DNA from 3 places in the Bacillus hominis genome. Region 2 is predicted to be linked to each of the others. Evidence: riboswitches for the same ligand, from Rfam matches in the RefSeq annotation. Region 2 holds a riboswitch; each other region holds the start of a gene.
What was found. Region 2 has a riboswitch for thiamine pyrophosphate ahead of tenA (thiaminase II). Riboswitches for the same ligand answer to the same signal wherever they lie in the genome.
Positions count from the first base shown of each region.

Region 1: another riboswitch for thiamine pyrophosphate. It lies ahead of thiM (hydroxyethylthiazole kinase); the one in region 2 lies ahead of tenA (thiaminase II).
Region 3: another riboswitch for thiamine pyrophosphate. It lies ahead of tenA (thiaminase II); the one in region 2 lies ahead of tenA (thiaminase II).

Region 1 covers NZ_JAUCFS010000005.1:409,855-415,311, forward strand. The annotation lists gene QUF93_RS04535 (ABC transporter permease) at 1-665, shown strand, start outside; gene QUF93_RS04540 (iron chelate uptake ABC transporter family permease subunit) at 655-1,626, shown strand; gene QUF93_RS04545 (iron ABC transporter ATP-binding protein) at 1,620-2,378, shown strand; gene QUF93_RS04550 (siderophore ABC transporter substrate-binding protein) at 2,453-3,400, shown strand; TPP riboswitch at 3,647-3,756, shown strand; gene thiM (hydroxyethylthiazole kinase) at 3,827-4,636, shown strand; gene thiE (thiamine phosphate synthase) at 4,650-5,309, shown strand.
Region 2 covers NZ_JAUCFS010000005.1:717,994-723,450, forward strand. The annotation lists gene QUF93_RS06120 (hypothetical protein) at 88-420, opposite strand; gene QUF93_RS06125 (SH3 domain-containing M23 family metallopeptidase) at 426-1,586, opposite strand; TPP riboswitch at 1,850-1,962, shown strand; TPP riboswitch at 2,023-2,126, shown strand; gene tenA (thiaminase II) at 2,216-2,911, shown strand; gene QUF93_RS06135 (ABC transporter ATP-binding protein) at 2,880-3,629, shown strand; gene QUF93_RS06140 (ABC transporter permease) at 3,629-4,381, shown strand; gene QUF93_RS06145 (ABC transporter substrate-binding protein) at 4,378-5,379, shown strand; gene tenI (thiazole tautomerase TenI) at 5,390-5,457, shown strand, end outside.
Region 3 covers NZ_JAUCFS010000005.1:2,482,790-2,488,246, forward strand. The annotation lists gene QUF93_RS15280 (hypothetical protein) at 477-704, shown strand; gene QUF93_RS15285 (exosporium leader peptide-containing protein) at 862-930, shown strand; gene tenA (thiaminase II) at 1,255-1,944, opposite strand; TPP riboswitch at 2,070-2,175, opposite strand; gene QUF93_RS15295 (D-alanine--D-alanine ligase) at 2,249-3,163, opposite strand; gene pdxR (MocR-like pyridoxine biosynthesis transcription factor PdxR) at 3,168-4,616, opposite strand; gene QUF93_RS15305 (homoserine dehydrogenase) at 4,713-5,457, opposite strand, start outside.

The DNA of each region.
Region 1 (5,457 bases), 310 kb from region 2:
TTACAACAGCAAGTCCTCTTGAAAAAATGTTAATTGCATTCGTTTTTGCACTAGCAGGTACATTTCTATTTATGGAAATTTTAAAGCGAATTAAGTTTAAGGATGTAATATTTATCCCGCTAGTTGGGATTATGTTTGGGAACATTATTAGTTCCATTACAACATTCTTTGCTTATAAATATGACTTAATTCAAAATATCAATTCATGGCTACAAGGTGACTTTTCAATGATTATGAAAGGGAGATATGAAATTTTATATTTCAGTATTCCACTTGTAATTATCGCATTTTTATATGCGAATCGTTTTACCGTTGCTGGAATGGGAGAGGATTTTGCAGCAAATTTAGGAATGAATTATAAGAGAGTACTAAATATTGGACTCGTGATTGTTTCTTTAATTTCTGCATTAGTTGTTTTAACTGTTGGAATGATTCCGTTTTTAGGACTTATTATTCCAAATATCGTTTCCATCTATCGCGGAGACAATTTGAAAAATAGTTTGCCTCATACTGCATTGCTAGGAGCAGTTTTTGTACTAGCTTGCGATATACTCGGTAGGGTCGTCATTTATCCGTACGAGATTTCTATTGGTTTAACAGTAGGAGTAATCGGAAGCGGAATCTTCCTTTATTTATTGATGAGGAGAAACGCATATGCAGCATAGAAAACCGAAGAATTATAAGTTGATGTTGGTAATACTTGCAGTTTTAGCTGTAGTGTCCGTTGGAATCTTTTTGTTCATTAACTTAAATATGAACACATTAGAGTATGCGTTACCAAGAAGAGCGAAGAAAGTACTAGCAATGGTAATAACGGGCGGAGCAATTGCATTTTCGTCTATGCTTTTCCAAACAGTTAGTAATAACCGGATCTTAACACCGAGTGTTATCGGTTTAGATTCACTTTATATGTTCGTACAAACTGTTGTTGTATTTGTATTTGGATCGCAACATTTTGCAATGATGAATACGAATGTAAATTTTCTTATATCGGTAAGTGCAATGGTGATTTTTTCACTATTTCTCTATAAATTTCTATTTAAAAGAGAAGGAAGTAATATATATTTCTTACTCTTAATCGGATTAATATTTGGGACATTCTTTCAAAGTTTATCGTCCTTTATGCAAGTGCTTATTGATCCAAATGAGTTTCAAATTGTGCAAGGAAAGATGTTTGCAAGCGTCAATAACGTGAAAACAGAGTTACTTACAGTGTCTATTATTGGGATTGTATTAGTTATTGCCTACATATATAAAGAGTTGAAATTACTAGATGTATTATCGCTCGGAAGAGAAGAGGCAATTAACCTAGGCGTAGATTATGACAAAGTCGTGAAAAAACTTTTAATTGCAATCGCAATTTTAGTTTCTATTTCTACGGCCTTAGTTGGACCAATTACGTTTTTAGGATTATTGGTAGTCAATGTTGCACGTGAATTCTTGTATACATATAAGCACAAATATTTAATTATAGGTTCTATCCTTATTAGTATCATTGCCTTAGTAGGTGGACAATTGATTGTTGAGAGAGTGTTCGAATTTAACACAACTTTAAGTGTCATTGTTAACTTCGTCGGCGGTGTGTACTTCATTTATCTTCTATTAAAGGAGAGCAAGTCATGGTAGAAGTAAGAAATGTATCAAAGCAATATGGTAATAAAAATGTTGTTGAAGATGTTTCTATTAAAATAGCAAAAGGAAAGATTACATCTTTTATTGGACCGAATGGTGCTGGGAAAAGTACAGTTCTTTCTATGATTAGTAGGTTACTAAAAAAGGATGCTGGTGAAATTTATATTGAAGATAAAGAAATTGGTGAGTGGAATAGTAATGATCTAGCTAAAAAAATCTCTATTTTAAAGCAAACGAATCATATTAATTTAAGACTTACTATTCGAGAATTAGTTAGCTTTGGTAGATTTCCTTACTCACAAGGGAATTTAACACCAGAAGATTGGCAACATATTGAGGAAGCTATTCGCTATATGGAGCTTGAAGATATTGAACATAAATATTTAGATCAACTAAGTGGTGGGCAGAGGCAAAGAGCTTATATTGCGATGGTAATTGCTCAAAATACTGAGTACATTTTGTTAGATGAACCACTTAATAACTTGGATATGAAGCACTCCGTACAAATTATGAAAGTGCTAAGGCGCCTTGTTGAGGAACTTGGAAAAACAGTTATTATCGTAATTCATGATATAAATTTTGCTTCTTGTTATTCAGACCGTATTGTCGCTTTAAAGGACGGGAAGGTCATGAAAGAAGGTCCAACAAATGAAATTATTGATAAAGCTGTTTTAAAAGATATTTATGATATGGACATCCATATAGAAGAGATATCTGGAAATAACATTTGTATTTACTTTTCATAAGAGAAAGTTATTTTTGATAGTGTAAATGCACTATCGATTTAAATAATTTAAAAAAATTTATTGAGGTGATTGAAGTGAAAAAATTAGCGATGCTACTATTAACTTTCATGCTTGCTATCGTCGCTGTGGCATGTAGCAATAATGCTTCTACTGACAAAAAGACAGAAGCTAGTGAAAGTAAAACGAAAGAGATTACAATTAAACACAAATTAGGTGAAACGAAAGTTAAAACAAACCCTAAAAACGTTGTAGTATTTGACTTCGGTTCATTAGATACATTAGACAAATTAGGTGTAGAAGTAGCTGGTGTTCCACAAAAAAATGTTCCTGAATACCTTTCTAAATACAAAGATAAAAAGTATACAAACGTTGGGGGCTTGAAAGAGCCAGATTTTGAAAAAATTAATGAAATGAACCCAGAATTAATTATCATTTCTGGAAGACAATCAGATTCATATAAAGAATTTGAAAAGATTGCTCCAACTATTTATGTAGAACAAGATACAAAAGATTACATGAAATCATTTAAAGAAAACACAGAAATGTTAGCAAAAATCTTCGATAAAGAAGATGCAGCGAAAAAAGAAATTGCAGCAGTTGAAAAAGATGTTAAAGCATTAAATGAAAAAGCTACGAAAAGCGATAAAAAAGGTTTAATCCTTCTTGCGAATGATGGTCAAGTAAGTGCATACGGTCCGCAATCTCGTTTCGGTATTATTCACGATGTATTTGGTGTAAAACCTGTTGACACAGAACTTAAAGCAGATACACATGGTAATAAAGTTTCATTCGAATATATTCTTGAGAAAAACCCAGATTACATCTTTGTAGTAGATAGAGGCGCTGTTGTTGGCGGAAAATCTTCTGCAAAACAAGTTGTTGAAAACGAAATCGTTAGCAAAACAAATGCTGCGAAAAACGGTAATGTAGTTTACCTTGATGCAAACTACTGGTACCTATCTGGTGGCGGACTTGAGTCTGTATCAGAAATGGTTAAAGAAGTATCAAAAGGTCTAAAATAATTATAAAAAGAGTGATAGGATGAGTTTCCTATCACTCTTTTTATCTCGCTATTTGCGGGAAGTAAAACTCCCACCTCAAAATTCAGCTGGAGCAAAGAAGTTAGGTGGGAGTCTGGCTGCCCGTAACGCCCGATTGGTGAAGGCTAATAATGAACAAAACCCCCACTGATTAAAGTTTCACTTTATATGGAAAAGTAAAGAACTTGTTATTTTACTAGAATAAGAGTAGACTTTGAAGTAGATGAATAATAAACACATGGGAGTTTGTGGATGCAAACTGAGAGTATGACTAATCCGTCATTGACCATTTGAACCTGTTGGATAATGCCAGCGTAGGGAGAGTGTAAAAGCACATGTTCAGGCACTTTGCGTACGCAAAGTGCCTTTTTGTGTATCTCCCATCATTATAGTTAGGAGATGAATTGAATGAATGTACAAGAAATTAGTAAAGTCGTGGAATTGGTGAGAGAGTCTAATCCACTCGTGCATAATATTACAAATATTGTTGTAACGAATTTTACAGCAAACGGATTGTTAGCATTAGGAGCATCGCCTGTAATGGCGTATGCAAAAGAAGAAGTAGCAGAAATGGCTAGCATTGCAGGAGCTCTTGTTTTAAATATGGGTACACTTCGTCCTGAAGAGGTAGAAGCGATGTTACTTGCTGGTAAATCAGCAAATACGAATGATGTACCAGTATTGTTTGATCCAGTTGGGGCAGGAGCAACTTCTTATCGAACAGAAGTTGCGAGATATATTCCAGCTGAAATCGATTTAGCTGTTATCCGCGGAAATGCAGCTGAAATTGCTAATGTTATTAATGAGAAATGGGAAATTAAAGGTGTAGACGTTGGTACTGGAAATGGTAATGTTGTAAATATTGCAAAACAGGCAGCGGATGAATTAAATACAGTTGCGGTAATTACTGGAGAAGAAGATGTTGTTACAGATGGAGAGCGAACTATTCTTATTCGAAATGGCCATCCTATTTTAACGAAAGTTACTGGAACAGGTTGTTTACTAACTTCTGTAATAGGAGCATTTGTAGCGGTAGAAAAGGATTATGTAAAGGCAACAGTAGCCGCATTAACATTCTATGGAGTAGCAGCAGAAATAGCGGCTTCGAAAACAGTAGAGAATGGACCAGGAAGCTTCCAAATTGAATTTTTAAATCAGTTAGCGAATACAACTTCAGATGATATTGAGAAGTATGGAAAGATTGAAGTTATACAGTAAGGAGGGGAACTAGATGTCGCGTATTACAATGGATGAAATGTCTAGGTTATTACCAGTATATTTTATTATGGGAAGTAACAATTGTACGAAGGAGCCACTACAAGTATTGAGAGATGCACTAGAAGGTGGTATAACAATTTTTCAATTTCGTGAAAAGGGAGAAGGGGCTTTAACGGGAGAGAAACGTATTGATTTTGCGAAAGAACTACAATCGCTTTGCAAGGAGTATGGTGTATCATTCATCGTAAATGATGATGTAGAACTAGCTCTCGAGTTAGATGCAGATGGCGTGCATGTTGGACAAGATGATGAAGGAATTACATCTGTTCGTAAAAAAATGGGAGATAAAATTATTGGAGTATCTACACATACAATTGAAGAAGCACGCTGGGCGATTGAAAATGGAGCCGATTATTTAGGAGTTGGTCCAATCTTCCCGACGAGTACGAAAAAAGATACGAAAGCGGTTCAAGGAACGAAAGGTCTAAAGTATTTTAGGGAACAAGAGATTACAATACCGATCGTTGGGATTGGTGGTATTACAATTGAAAATACAGCGTCGGTTATAGAAGCGGGTGCGGATGGTGTTTCAGTTATTTCAGCGATTAGCTTAGCGGAATCTGCGTATGAAAGTACGAAGAAATTAGCTGAGGAAGTAAATAAGAGCTTGTAGAGGCGCAAAATGAGTTATTTCGTTTATCCCGCTATTTACGGGCAGCCCGATTGGTGAGGGCTAATAATCAGTGGGGGATGAACAAAACTCCCACTGATTAAAGTTTCACTTTATTTAAACAAACGTTTGATTAAAAAAGCACAAACCC
Region 2 (5,457 bases):
CAAAAAAAGTATTCATTTTTTTATATAAATTCAATATATATTGAATTGGATTATCTTTGAAAGATTGGTACACAGTGTCTCCTCTTTCTAAGCTTCTTGTTCATGTTTTTGGTTATTAGGAACATTAACGTATCTAGCTATGAATAATAAAACACCTATAAAGAATACAGGAAGTACGGTAGATAAATAAAAACCATTACTAATTATATTTGTTATAAGAGCACTCAAAAGAAAAATTGCATTATAAATATGGGCAATTTTTTGTTTTAGCCGCATTTGTAATGCTTCCATAATGATTTCTAAAGCAACAAAAGCAATAATAATAGATAAAAATACAGTGTTCGTATTATAAATGACTAGACAACAGATTAAACCTAAAAAGGCCAGGTATTCAATAAAGAGAGGTATATCGCGTGGCATAAAATTTACCTAACTAAATATGGCAGTGGGTTCACTGCATTTGTTTTTTCAAAATTCCATTCCCCATTATGTAATTCAAAATGGAGATGTTGCCCGTATGAATGACCTGTGTTTCCCATATGACCTACTAATTGTCCAGTTTGTACTTGATCACCAGTTTGTACAGTGCGATCCTTCATATGAGCATAAACTGTTGTATATAATTTCCCATTTATTTGATGGGCGATGAACACGACATTGCCGTAGCTAGCTGAATAATAAGATTTCACAACTTTACCTGCAGCAGCAGCTTGAATAGAGACATTTCCTTGTGCTGCTATATCTATACCATAATGCATTTGCTCCCAGCGCATATCAAAAGTGGAGCTGATTTTCCCTTGAGTAGGGAATTTGAAAACTGCTGGGATTGATGAAGGTTGAGCTGTTTTAGCTTGTGCTTGATTTTGATTTTGCACTACATAGTGTTTTGCTACATATCCGTATCCTGTGCCAAAACGAATTTTATACCAAGTACCTACCGTTTCTACTACTTGTACTTGTGTACCACTTTGTAATGAGCCAAGTAGAGTGCTACTTGTACTAGCGTTGCTACGTACATTTAATTTTGGTGTTGCAACAGTATAAGAAGGAGAACCTTGTACAGTTACACCTTTTACTAGAGGTGTGGATCCATTAGATACAAATGTTTTTTGTACGTATCCAATTTGACCGTTATGTAATATTTTGTACCAATCCCCTTGTTCACCTTGAATGGTAATGAATTGACCATTTGGTAATATATCTAGAATAGAAGACTCTGTATTAGGTTCAGAACGAACGTTTAATGCGTTGGCATTTACGATATATTGATTCTTTGGTTGAACATTTTTTTTGAAGAGAATTGCATCTTTTTTCATATAGCCTGTTTTGTTGTTAACAGATACTTTATACCAATCTGGATTTGTCTCAAGAATAGTAACCGGGCTATTAAATCGAATGTTATCAATTATTGCACTGTCTGCATGGTTATTTTGATGTAGTGCAACGTTGTCAATTTTTACATATCCAGTTTTTACTGTAGATGGTTGCTTAGCAGCCGCTGTTTGTATATCGGATTCTCCCATAGAAGGAAGTAAAGAAGCAATTGCGATAGTAGTTGCTGTTAAAGCTGTAGCTTTCATATTCATGTAATAAAGACCTCCTCTAGTTGTATAGTTGTAATTTTATTATAGTATAAAGATATAATATATTGGTCGTATTCACATAAATGTAATATGAAATCAATAAAAATAAATAATGTTAGAAGAGAGGTTCATATATAAATATTGTATATATCATTTGTGGGGTCGCATTTATATGTGTTTAACACGCTCGTATTTAATTCACAATTAAGAAAATTAAAACAGTTGATGATGTCTTATGGCGGTGTTATACTGACAGTGATAATTTTATAGTTTGCTAGGAGGGCTGGTGTTGCCAGCTGAGAGTAAGACCTTAAGTCTTTGATCCTTTTTATTACCTGATCTAGATTATGCTAGCGTAGGGAAGCAATACGGACACTAACAATGAGTCCCCGTTTCTTTGCGTATAGAAACGGGGCTTTTTTATTTAAAAATTTCATATTGAAACCACTAGGGGTGCTTGATGTGCTGAGAGAGGAATAATCCTTAACCCTTACAACACCTGATCTAGATAATACTAGCGAAGGGAAGTGGAACAACGAATAAATTATAATTTTATTTGCTGTAACCACTTCTTATACACAGAAGTGGTTTTTTTATTGAGATAAATAGATATATAGGAAGGGGAATTATAAATGAAATTTTGTGAAAGATTATTTGATACGGTGCAGCCTGTTTGGGAGAAAAGTCATAATCATCCGTTTGTAGTAGGTATGGGGGATGGTACGTTGGAAAAAGACAAATTCCAGTACTATATTATTCAAGATTATTTATATTTGCTAGATTATGCAAAGCTATATGCAATTGGGGTTGTAAAGGCAACGAATCCACAAGTTATGGCAAAATTTGCAGAGCAAATTGATGGCATTTTAAATGGTGAAATGACGATTCATAAACAATATGCAAAAAGACTTGGTATTTCTGCACGAGAGATGGAATCTGCAAAACCATCTGCTAAAAATTTAGCATATACAAATTACATGATGTCTGTATCTCAAAATGGCACACTTGCAGAATTAATATCAGCTTTACTTCCATGTATGTGGAGCTATTGGGAGATTGGAAAGCGTTTAAATGATATTCCTGGAGCAAGAGATCATGAGTTCTTTGGTGAATGGATTCAAGGATATAGTTCTGAAGAATACGGTAACCTTTGTATTTGGTTAATAGATTTATTAAATGAAATGGCAGTTGGAAAGTCAGAGAAAGAGCTAGACCGATTAGAGGAGATTTTCTTATATTCCAGCCGATTTGAATATTTATTCTGGGATATGGCTTATCGTAAGGAGATGTGGGGTTTTGAGGAGCAAGAACATACTACAGTTTCATAATGTTTCCTTTCATTATGATGAGAAACCAATCATCGATGAATTAAATGCTTCTATACAAGATAAAGAGTTTGTAAGTATTATCGGACCGAGTGGATGCGGGAAAAGTACTTTATTTCGCCTTATTACAGGCTTAGAAGAGGCAAGTACTGGACAGATAGAGCTGACAGAAACAAAGAGTCATCCTGTAGGGTATATGCCCCAAAAAGATATGCTCTTGCCGTGGAGGACGATTATTGAGAATGCGGCCCTGCCGCTAGAGTGCCAAGGTGTACAGAAGAAAGAAGCGCAAGTAAAAGCGAAAGAACTGTTACATAAATTTGGTTTACAAGGGTACGAGAAAAAATATCCGAAAGATTTATCTGGTGGTATGAGACAACGCGTATCTTTTATCCGAACTTTATTAACAGGTGGGGAGATATTATTGTTAGATGAACCTTTTAGTGCATTGGACGCTTTAACGAAGGCATCTTTGCAAGAATGGTTGTTTGAACAATGGAAAGAGTGGGAAAAAACAATTTTATTTATCACTCATGATGTTGAAGAAGCATTGTTTCTTTCTAATCGAATTTTGGTTGTAGAAAATCAACCGATAGCAACTTTAACTGAGCGAATTGTGCCGCTTGATCGTAACCGAACAAGAAAAGATTTATATAAGCCTGAAGTGCTAGCGCTTAAAGAAGAGCTCCTTAGTATGTTACAAAGGCAGGTACTCGTATGATGAATCGCTTGAAGGAGTTATTACCTGCCCTCATATTAAGTGGAGTTTTACTTGCTCTATGGGAAGTAGGAGCAAGAATTGTAGATGAGATGTACATTTTACCGTCACCGTCTGCAATCGTAATGAAGATATGGAAACTAAAAGATATATTATTTACGGTTCATTTACCGGCAACATTATCCGTCGTTTTAATAGGTGTTGTTATTTCTGTCGTATTAGGTGTGGGGCTAGCAATGTTAATGAATGCGAATACGTGGATGGAAAGAGCATTTTATCCATTATTAGTAGCTTCTCAAACAATCCCGATTACAGCACTTGCGCCACTATTTGTTTTATGGTTTGGATATACCATTTGGAGCAAGGTTGTTGTCACTGTCTTAATTACGTTTTTCCCAATTGCGGTAAATACGTATGACGGACTGCGTAGTACGAAGAAAGAATGGGAGGAGCTTTTAGTTACGTATGGTGCAACAAAAAAAGATGTTTTTCTAAAGCTAAAGTTGCCATCTGCTCTTCCTTACTTTTTCTCAGCGTTAAAAATTGCAGTTCCGCTTAGTGTTATCGGGGCAGCAATTGGAGAATGGCTCGGTGCACAAGCTGGGCTTGGATATTTCAGTAAAAGAATGATGACGCAGTTAGATGGAGCTGGTGTATTTGCACCAATTGTATTGTTATCATTATTAGCTATTTTTTTCGTCATACTTGTTTCGATATTAGAAAAGAAATTTATTAGTTGGAGGAAGCATTCATGAAATTTTTAAAACGCATCTTTGTATTTACATTATTAGTTGCAATGATTGCAGGGTGCTCGAGTAATTCAGCATCAGATAAGAGTAAAAAAGAGAAAGAAATAACGGTCATGCTAGATTGGTATCCAAATGCGGTACATAGTTTTATTTATGCAGCAATTGAAAAAGGATACTTTAAAGAAGAAGGAGTAAAGGTAAATATTAAATTCCCTTCTAATCCGACTGATCCATTAACGTTAGCTGCAGCAGGGAAAGTGACAGTTGGTCTATATTATCAGCCAGATGTTGTTATGGCCAGAGCAAATGAACAAATTCCAGTGAAATCAATTGGAGCTGTCGTACGTTCGCCGTTAAATCATGTTGTATCGCTGAAATCAGCAGGTATTAAGTCACCTAAAGATTTAGAAGGAAAAACAGTAGGATACTCTGGAACACCTTTAAGTGAAGCGTATTTAAAAACGATGATAAAAGAAGATGGTGGTAATCCTGATACGGTGAAAGTAGTTGATGTTGGGTTTGATTTAGTACCAGCATTAATTACGAAGAAAGTAGATGCTGTAACAGGGGCATACATTAACCATGAAGTACCTGTTATGCGTCATGAAGGCCATGAACCAGCGTACTTTAATCCAGCTGATTACGGAGTACCGAACTATCATGAACTTGTGTTTGTAACAGGTGATAAAACGTTGGAAAAGGATAAAGAAGCATTGCAAGCCTTTTTACGTGGGGCGAAAAAAGGGTATGACTTTATGAAGAAAAACCCTGATGAAGCATTAAATATTTTATTAGATCATCAAGAAAAAGAAAACTTCCCACTTGTGCCAGAAGTTGAAAAAGAAAGTATGAAAATTTTATTAGAGAAGATGGAAACGAAAGATGAGCCATTCTTATCAGATTCAAAAGAGTCTTGGGAGAAACAAAATAAATGGCTGAAAGACAAAGGAATGACGAAAGAAATCGTTCCAGCCGATGAACTATTCGAAAACATTTTAAAGTAGGCGAATGAATATGAAAAATGAGCTCCATGTAATCTCAAATGGCCATATGCCATTCGAAGAGTTAGTGAATGTAGCGAT
Region 3 (5,457 bases), 1.8 Mb from region 2:
TCTCTCCTACTCCTCGCATAGCATGTACTAAAAAGCAGGTGCGTGATTTTATGCCAAACTACTATTACGACCGTTCACATCAGTGCTACCGGAAGAAACATAAAAAATGCGACTGCGAATGCCATTGTGAGCCTCGATACCAATTGTAGTTATTAGCTTTCAATGCTTCATACAACTTGATTTTCGTTTCATCCATTTCAAATATAGATAATTGTTCCATTTCACTCCCTCATCTCGTATTAATATAGCGTTTTATTAAAAATCTTCTCACATTTAAATCGGACAAGCATATGATATTTTATGAGGCCCCCACTCATAGAAAACTATCTTTCTAATCTAAGAGTACACATATATGTGTGCTCTTAGATTGTTTACAATGAATATTAATTTTCTCCATTCACTAATGGAAAAGCATTAATAAAAATATCCGCATATTTATCGAATATAGTTTTAAATTCTTATAAAACTATATAATTTTGGAGTTGGTTAATACGTTACAAAAAACTGACCGTGTAATCATTATGGTCCCTCCACTTTCAAAAGTGTTTGTTACATTTTTCTCATCATCAGGAGAATCTATTTCATCACAAGTTTTGTCTAATACATCTCCATACCCTGTATCAATGTTTGCACTTAATGAACTTGAAAGTGAATTATTTGAGGTCGAGTTAAAACCAATACCACTTCATTTAAACCACGAATAATGGAAGTCACTTTACTACTCACATAAGAAACTGAGGTAGTAGTCTTTTTAAAATCACTATTTTATTAAATTCCACATATACAATCGCTTGTCCATTTCGCTTTGCTCTATCATTGCCTTTACTATTAGTAACACGAATTTTTCAGAGGTGAATTATATTGGACAAGTTTTTATCCTCCGCTGCATTAAATCCAGGTTCAATCGGACCTACACTCCCACCTATGTAACCCCCAGGTGTTACCGGGTCCACTGGCAACACTGGACCGACTGGCGATACTGGGCCTACCGGAATCACGGGACAGACTGAGCCAAACACAATAGAATCTGCATTTCGAGCTATAAAAAACGATATTGATCAAGTTATACCTACCCTTACCGACGTAATTGTTACCTTTGAAATCGAATCATTTGATTTTGCAAATGAATACAACAATGTTAATAACCGTAATTTTTCCATATAATTCTTACTTCCTTTCTTCATTTGTCTTGATCATCAAAAAACTATAAAAAAAGGTATTGTCTATACCTATGTATAGCAATACCTCTACTCTTTATCCAATTACATCTTTTACATCAGTATTCACTGGCCACTTTTCTAATGTATAAGCCATATCCCAAAATGAATATTCATATTGACTACTAATAATAAAATGCTGTTTCATACGATTACGATCTGCCTCTGTTACTGTCTCAGCTATAGCATCTAATCGAGCAATCTGTTCCTCAACTAACGTGCGGAACCAATCAGATCCATAAGCAGAAATCCATTCTTGATAAATTGGCTCTTCAGGTTGACACACTTTTAAACGTTCACCGATTTCATAATATAACCAATAACAAGGTAAAATAGCTGCAATAATATCTCCTAAATGCCCTTCATAAGCTGCACGATACATATGAGATGTATATGCATATGCAGTTGGCGCAGGAATAAAATTATCTTTTTCTTCTTTCGTAATCCCTAATTTTTTTGCGAAATTCTCATGTAATGATAACTCAGCTTCATAAGTATTTTGTGCATGATGCGCCATACGAGCCGTCGTTTCTAATTCAAGAGCCTTTGCAGCACCTAACGTTTGTACTCTAGCAAAATGACTTAAATAATACGAATCTTGAAGCACATAATAACGAAAACTAGCTAAATCTAACGTTCCTTCGCCAAGTTTTTTTACAAAAGGGTGATTAAAACTTGCTTCCCAAATTGAATCTACTTCTTTACGTAATGATTGTGAAAAAGTCATTTAAATCCCTCCAATAGTTTATAAAACATAAGTATTTATCCCATATATTAAAGCTGTAAAATAAAAAAACTTTCTTTACAGGCGTAAAGAAAGTGAATTAGACGATATTAATTTATGCATTAAATATCTTGTCTTTCCCACTTCCCTACGCTGGCATTAACCAGATCAGGTACTAAGAGTCTCAAAATTCCATTTGATCTCAGCCTATAAAAGGCCCCCCTAGTGGATAAATATTTAGTTGTCGTATTGTAATTATCATAGCATACTTCGTGGAACTATCAAAAGTTTTAATTGTACAATTATCTTAAAAACCTTCTTCTTTCCTTACTTTTAATGAAGTTTCAATTATCATATCTAATAGTTTACTATAATTAATTCCAGCCGCATCTGCACTTTTTGGCAGTAAACTTGATTGTGTCATCCCTGGTAATGTATTAACCTCCATTACATATGGAATTCCGTCCTTCACCATCATATCAACCCTTGCATAAACACTACATTTTAATACTTTATAACAAGCCAGTGACGCTTTATTTACACGTTCCTGTACTTCAGCTGGAAGTTCTACAACTTCTTCAACTGTACTAGTATCATCATATTTTGCATTGTAGTCAAAGAACTCAGCAGCATGTCGAATTGAAATGATAGGTAACTGTTGCCCATCAAAAATTGAACATGTAATCTCGTCACCTTTTATATACTTCTCAATTACGACTTCAGAATCCCATTCGAATACAGTTTCTAGCATAGAGATTAATTCATTTTTATCATTGACGATCTTTACTCCAACACTCGAGCCGCCAGAGTTTGGTTTTACCACTAACGGAAATCCTAGCTTATCTAACTCTTCAAGCTTTAGATCCTCCATTTTTGTAAGTTCAATCCAATCTGGTGTTTCTACTCCTTCATAACGCAAAATCTTTTTTGAAAGATTTTTGTCCATACATATACCGCTAGATAACATGTTGCTGCCGCTATATGGAATACCTAAACTCTCAAGCGTTCCTTGAACTGTCCCATCTTCTCCGTATTTTCCGTGTAATGCTAGCAATGCAAAATCAATGTCTTTCGCTTTTTCAATTAAATCCATTTTTTCATTTAACGTAATTGGAACTATTTCATACTTACTCTTATCTAAATGTGCAATCATTTCATTCCCAGTCATAATTGATACTTGTTTTTCAGAGGATACTCCTCCCATAATAACGCCAATTCTCATCTTCTCATCTCCAAATTTCATTTTTTAATGTGTCACCAATTATTTGAATCCCGCTAACTATTTCCTTTTCTTTCAAACGTGAAAAGCCTAATCGGAAGGTATTCACTCCTCCTCCATCAGAATAAAAAACATCTCCAGGAGAAAACGTTACGCCTTTCTCATAACACTTTTGTAAAAGTGTGCGGGCATTAATTTTTTCTTCTAACTCTATAAATAAATGAAGTCCACCATCTCCAGTCATTCTTTTAAACGGAATGTACTGATTACATGCCTCAACAGCTAACTCATATTTTTTCTTATAAACAGATCTTGCTTTTTTTAAATATTTTTCAAAATATCCTTCATGTAAATATTGAAACAGAACAGCTTGATCTAACGTAGAAGTGTGAATCGTTCTTGCTCTTTTTACACTTTCTAAATAATGTATCAGTTCTTTATCTGCAATAATCCAACCTACACGTAAACCAGGGAAAAGTACCTTCGAAAAGCTACTAATATAAATCACATTATTACCAGCCCCAGAAAAAGTTAATAATGGCGCTAAATGTGAACCTGAATAACGTAATTCTTCATTAAATCCATCTTCTATAATAGGAATCTTGTATTTTGAAAATAACCTCATCAATTCCGTTCTTTTCTCCGAACTCGTAACAATACCAGTTGGATTATGATAAGAAGGAATTAAATACGCAAAATCAAAATCCATTTCACGCAAACTTTTTTCTACTTCATTCGTATCAATACCATCATCATTCATATTAATCCCATGAACTTCAAGTCCATGTAAACGAAAAAGCTTCAATGCAGCATGGTGAGTTGGGTTCTCACAAATAACACGCCCTGATTTCTTCGATAAAGAAGATAATACAATATCTAATCCTTCTGTAAATCCATTTGTAATTAGAATATCTTTGTTCGAAATATCTACACCTTTCATTTCCATGTAATGAAGTAAATAATTCATTAACGGTCTATAACCTTTTGCATATCCGTAGTTCAATACGATATCCCCTTCAATGGACATACGAGTAAGAAAAGCTCTTTTGAAATTTTCAACATCAAATAGCTTTTCATCCGGGGCAATACTATTAAAAACAATCATTCCTTTTTCCCAGCGAACACCATGTTTCATTAAATCTAATTCATCCGCTAATGCGGTAACTGTATTGAGTTTATTTTTCCAATCTATTTCAACAGACGAGGTGTTAGATATATCCACCTTCGCAACAAAATTTCCTTTTCCTTTAACTGCATAAATTAATCCTTCTTGTTCTAAATCCGCATAAGCAGCGAGTACTGTATTTCTGCTCACAGATAGTAATTCACTCAGTTCGCGGGTTGATGGGATTTTTTGGTTCCCTAACAAATGCCCTTTCATAATCATCTTTTTCAAATAATCCTTTAATTGAATATAAACGGGACGATCTTTTACAACTTTAAAATCCTTAAACAATTCCTTACCCCCTGCAATTATTTTTGCATATTTATTTCCTTCTCAAAAGGTCCACTACATATGTATTTTTTATGCATAGCGGTACGGTTATCAAGCCTATAAATCCTTTCGATATAAATTGATTACATCTTTCAAAGCGGCTGCGGCTGCCCCACGTGGGTTTGAGGCCCCTCCAAGCGTTGTCACTTGTCCCATTGAATCCGTAAAGAATGTAACTCCTTTTTCGATACTATTTATATTTGCTAATGGATGTTCTTTCTCTAAATTACAAGGTTGTACACTAAGGTTTACTTTTCCATTATCATCTTTATATGCTGATGCAATTAATTTAATAGATTTACTTTGTTCCTTTGCATTTTGAATTTGTTGCGTTGTAACATGCTCTATTCCGTTTATTTGTATATCTTTGAGTGAATAATCTGTTCCCATTAAACTATTCGTCAAAAGTAATAATTTACAAGCGCTATCCATCCCGCTTATATCTAATAACGGGTTAGTCTCCGCAATCCCTTTATTTTGTGCTTCTTGCAACGCCTCTTCAAACGTCTTATCTTCTTCATACATCTTTGTAAGAATATAATTTGTTGTCCCGTTCAATATTCCTTCTATTTTTTCAATATGACAACCTGCTAAACTTAGTTGTCCAATGTCTAATGTTGGTAACGCAGCGGCAGTTGCACCGCTATATCGAATACGTGAGCCTGAAATACGTGCTGCCTCATTAAGTTCACTCCAAGCTGTAACAAGTGCGCCTTTTGAAATAGCTACTACATCCATTTGATTTTCAATAGCTTGTTTCATATACTGTTTCCCTGGATTTCCATTTTTAAGATTTGTAGCA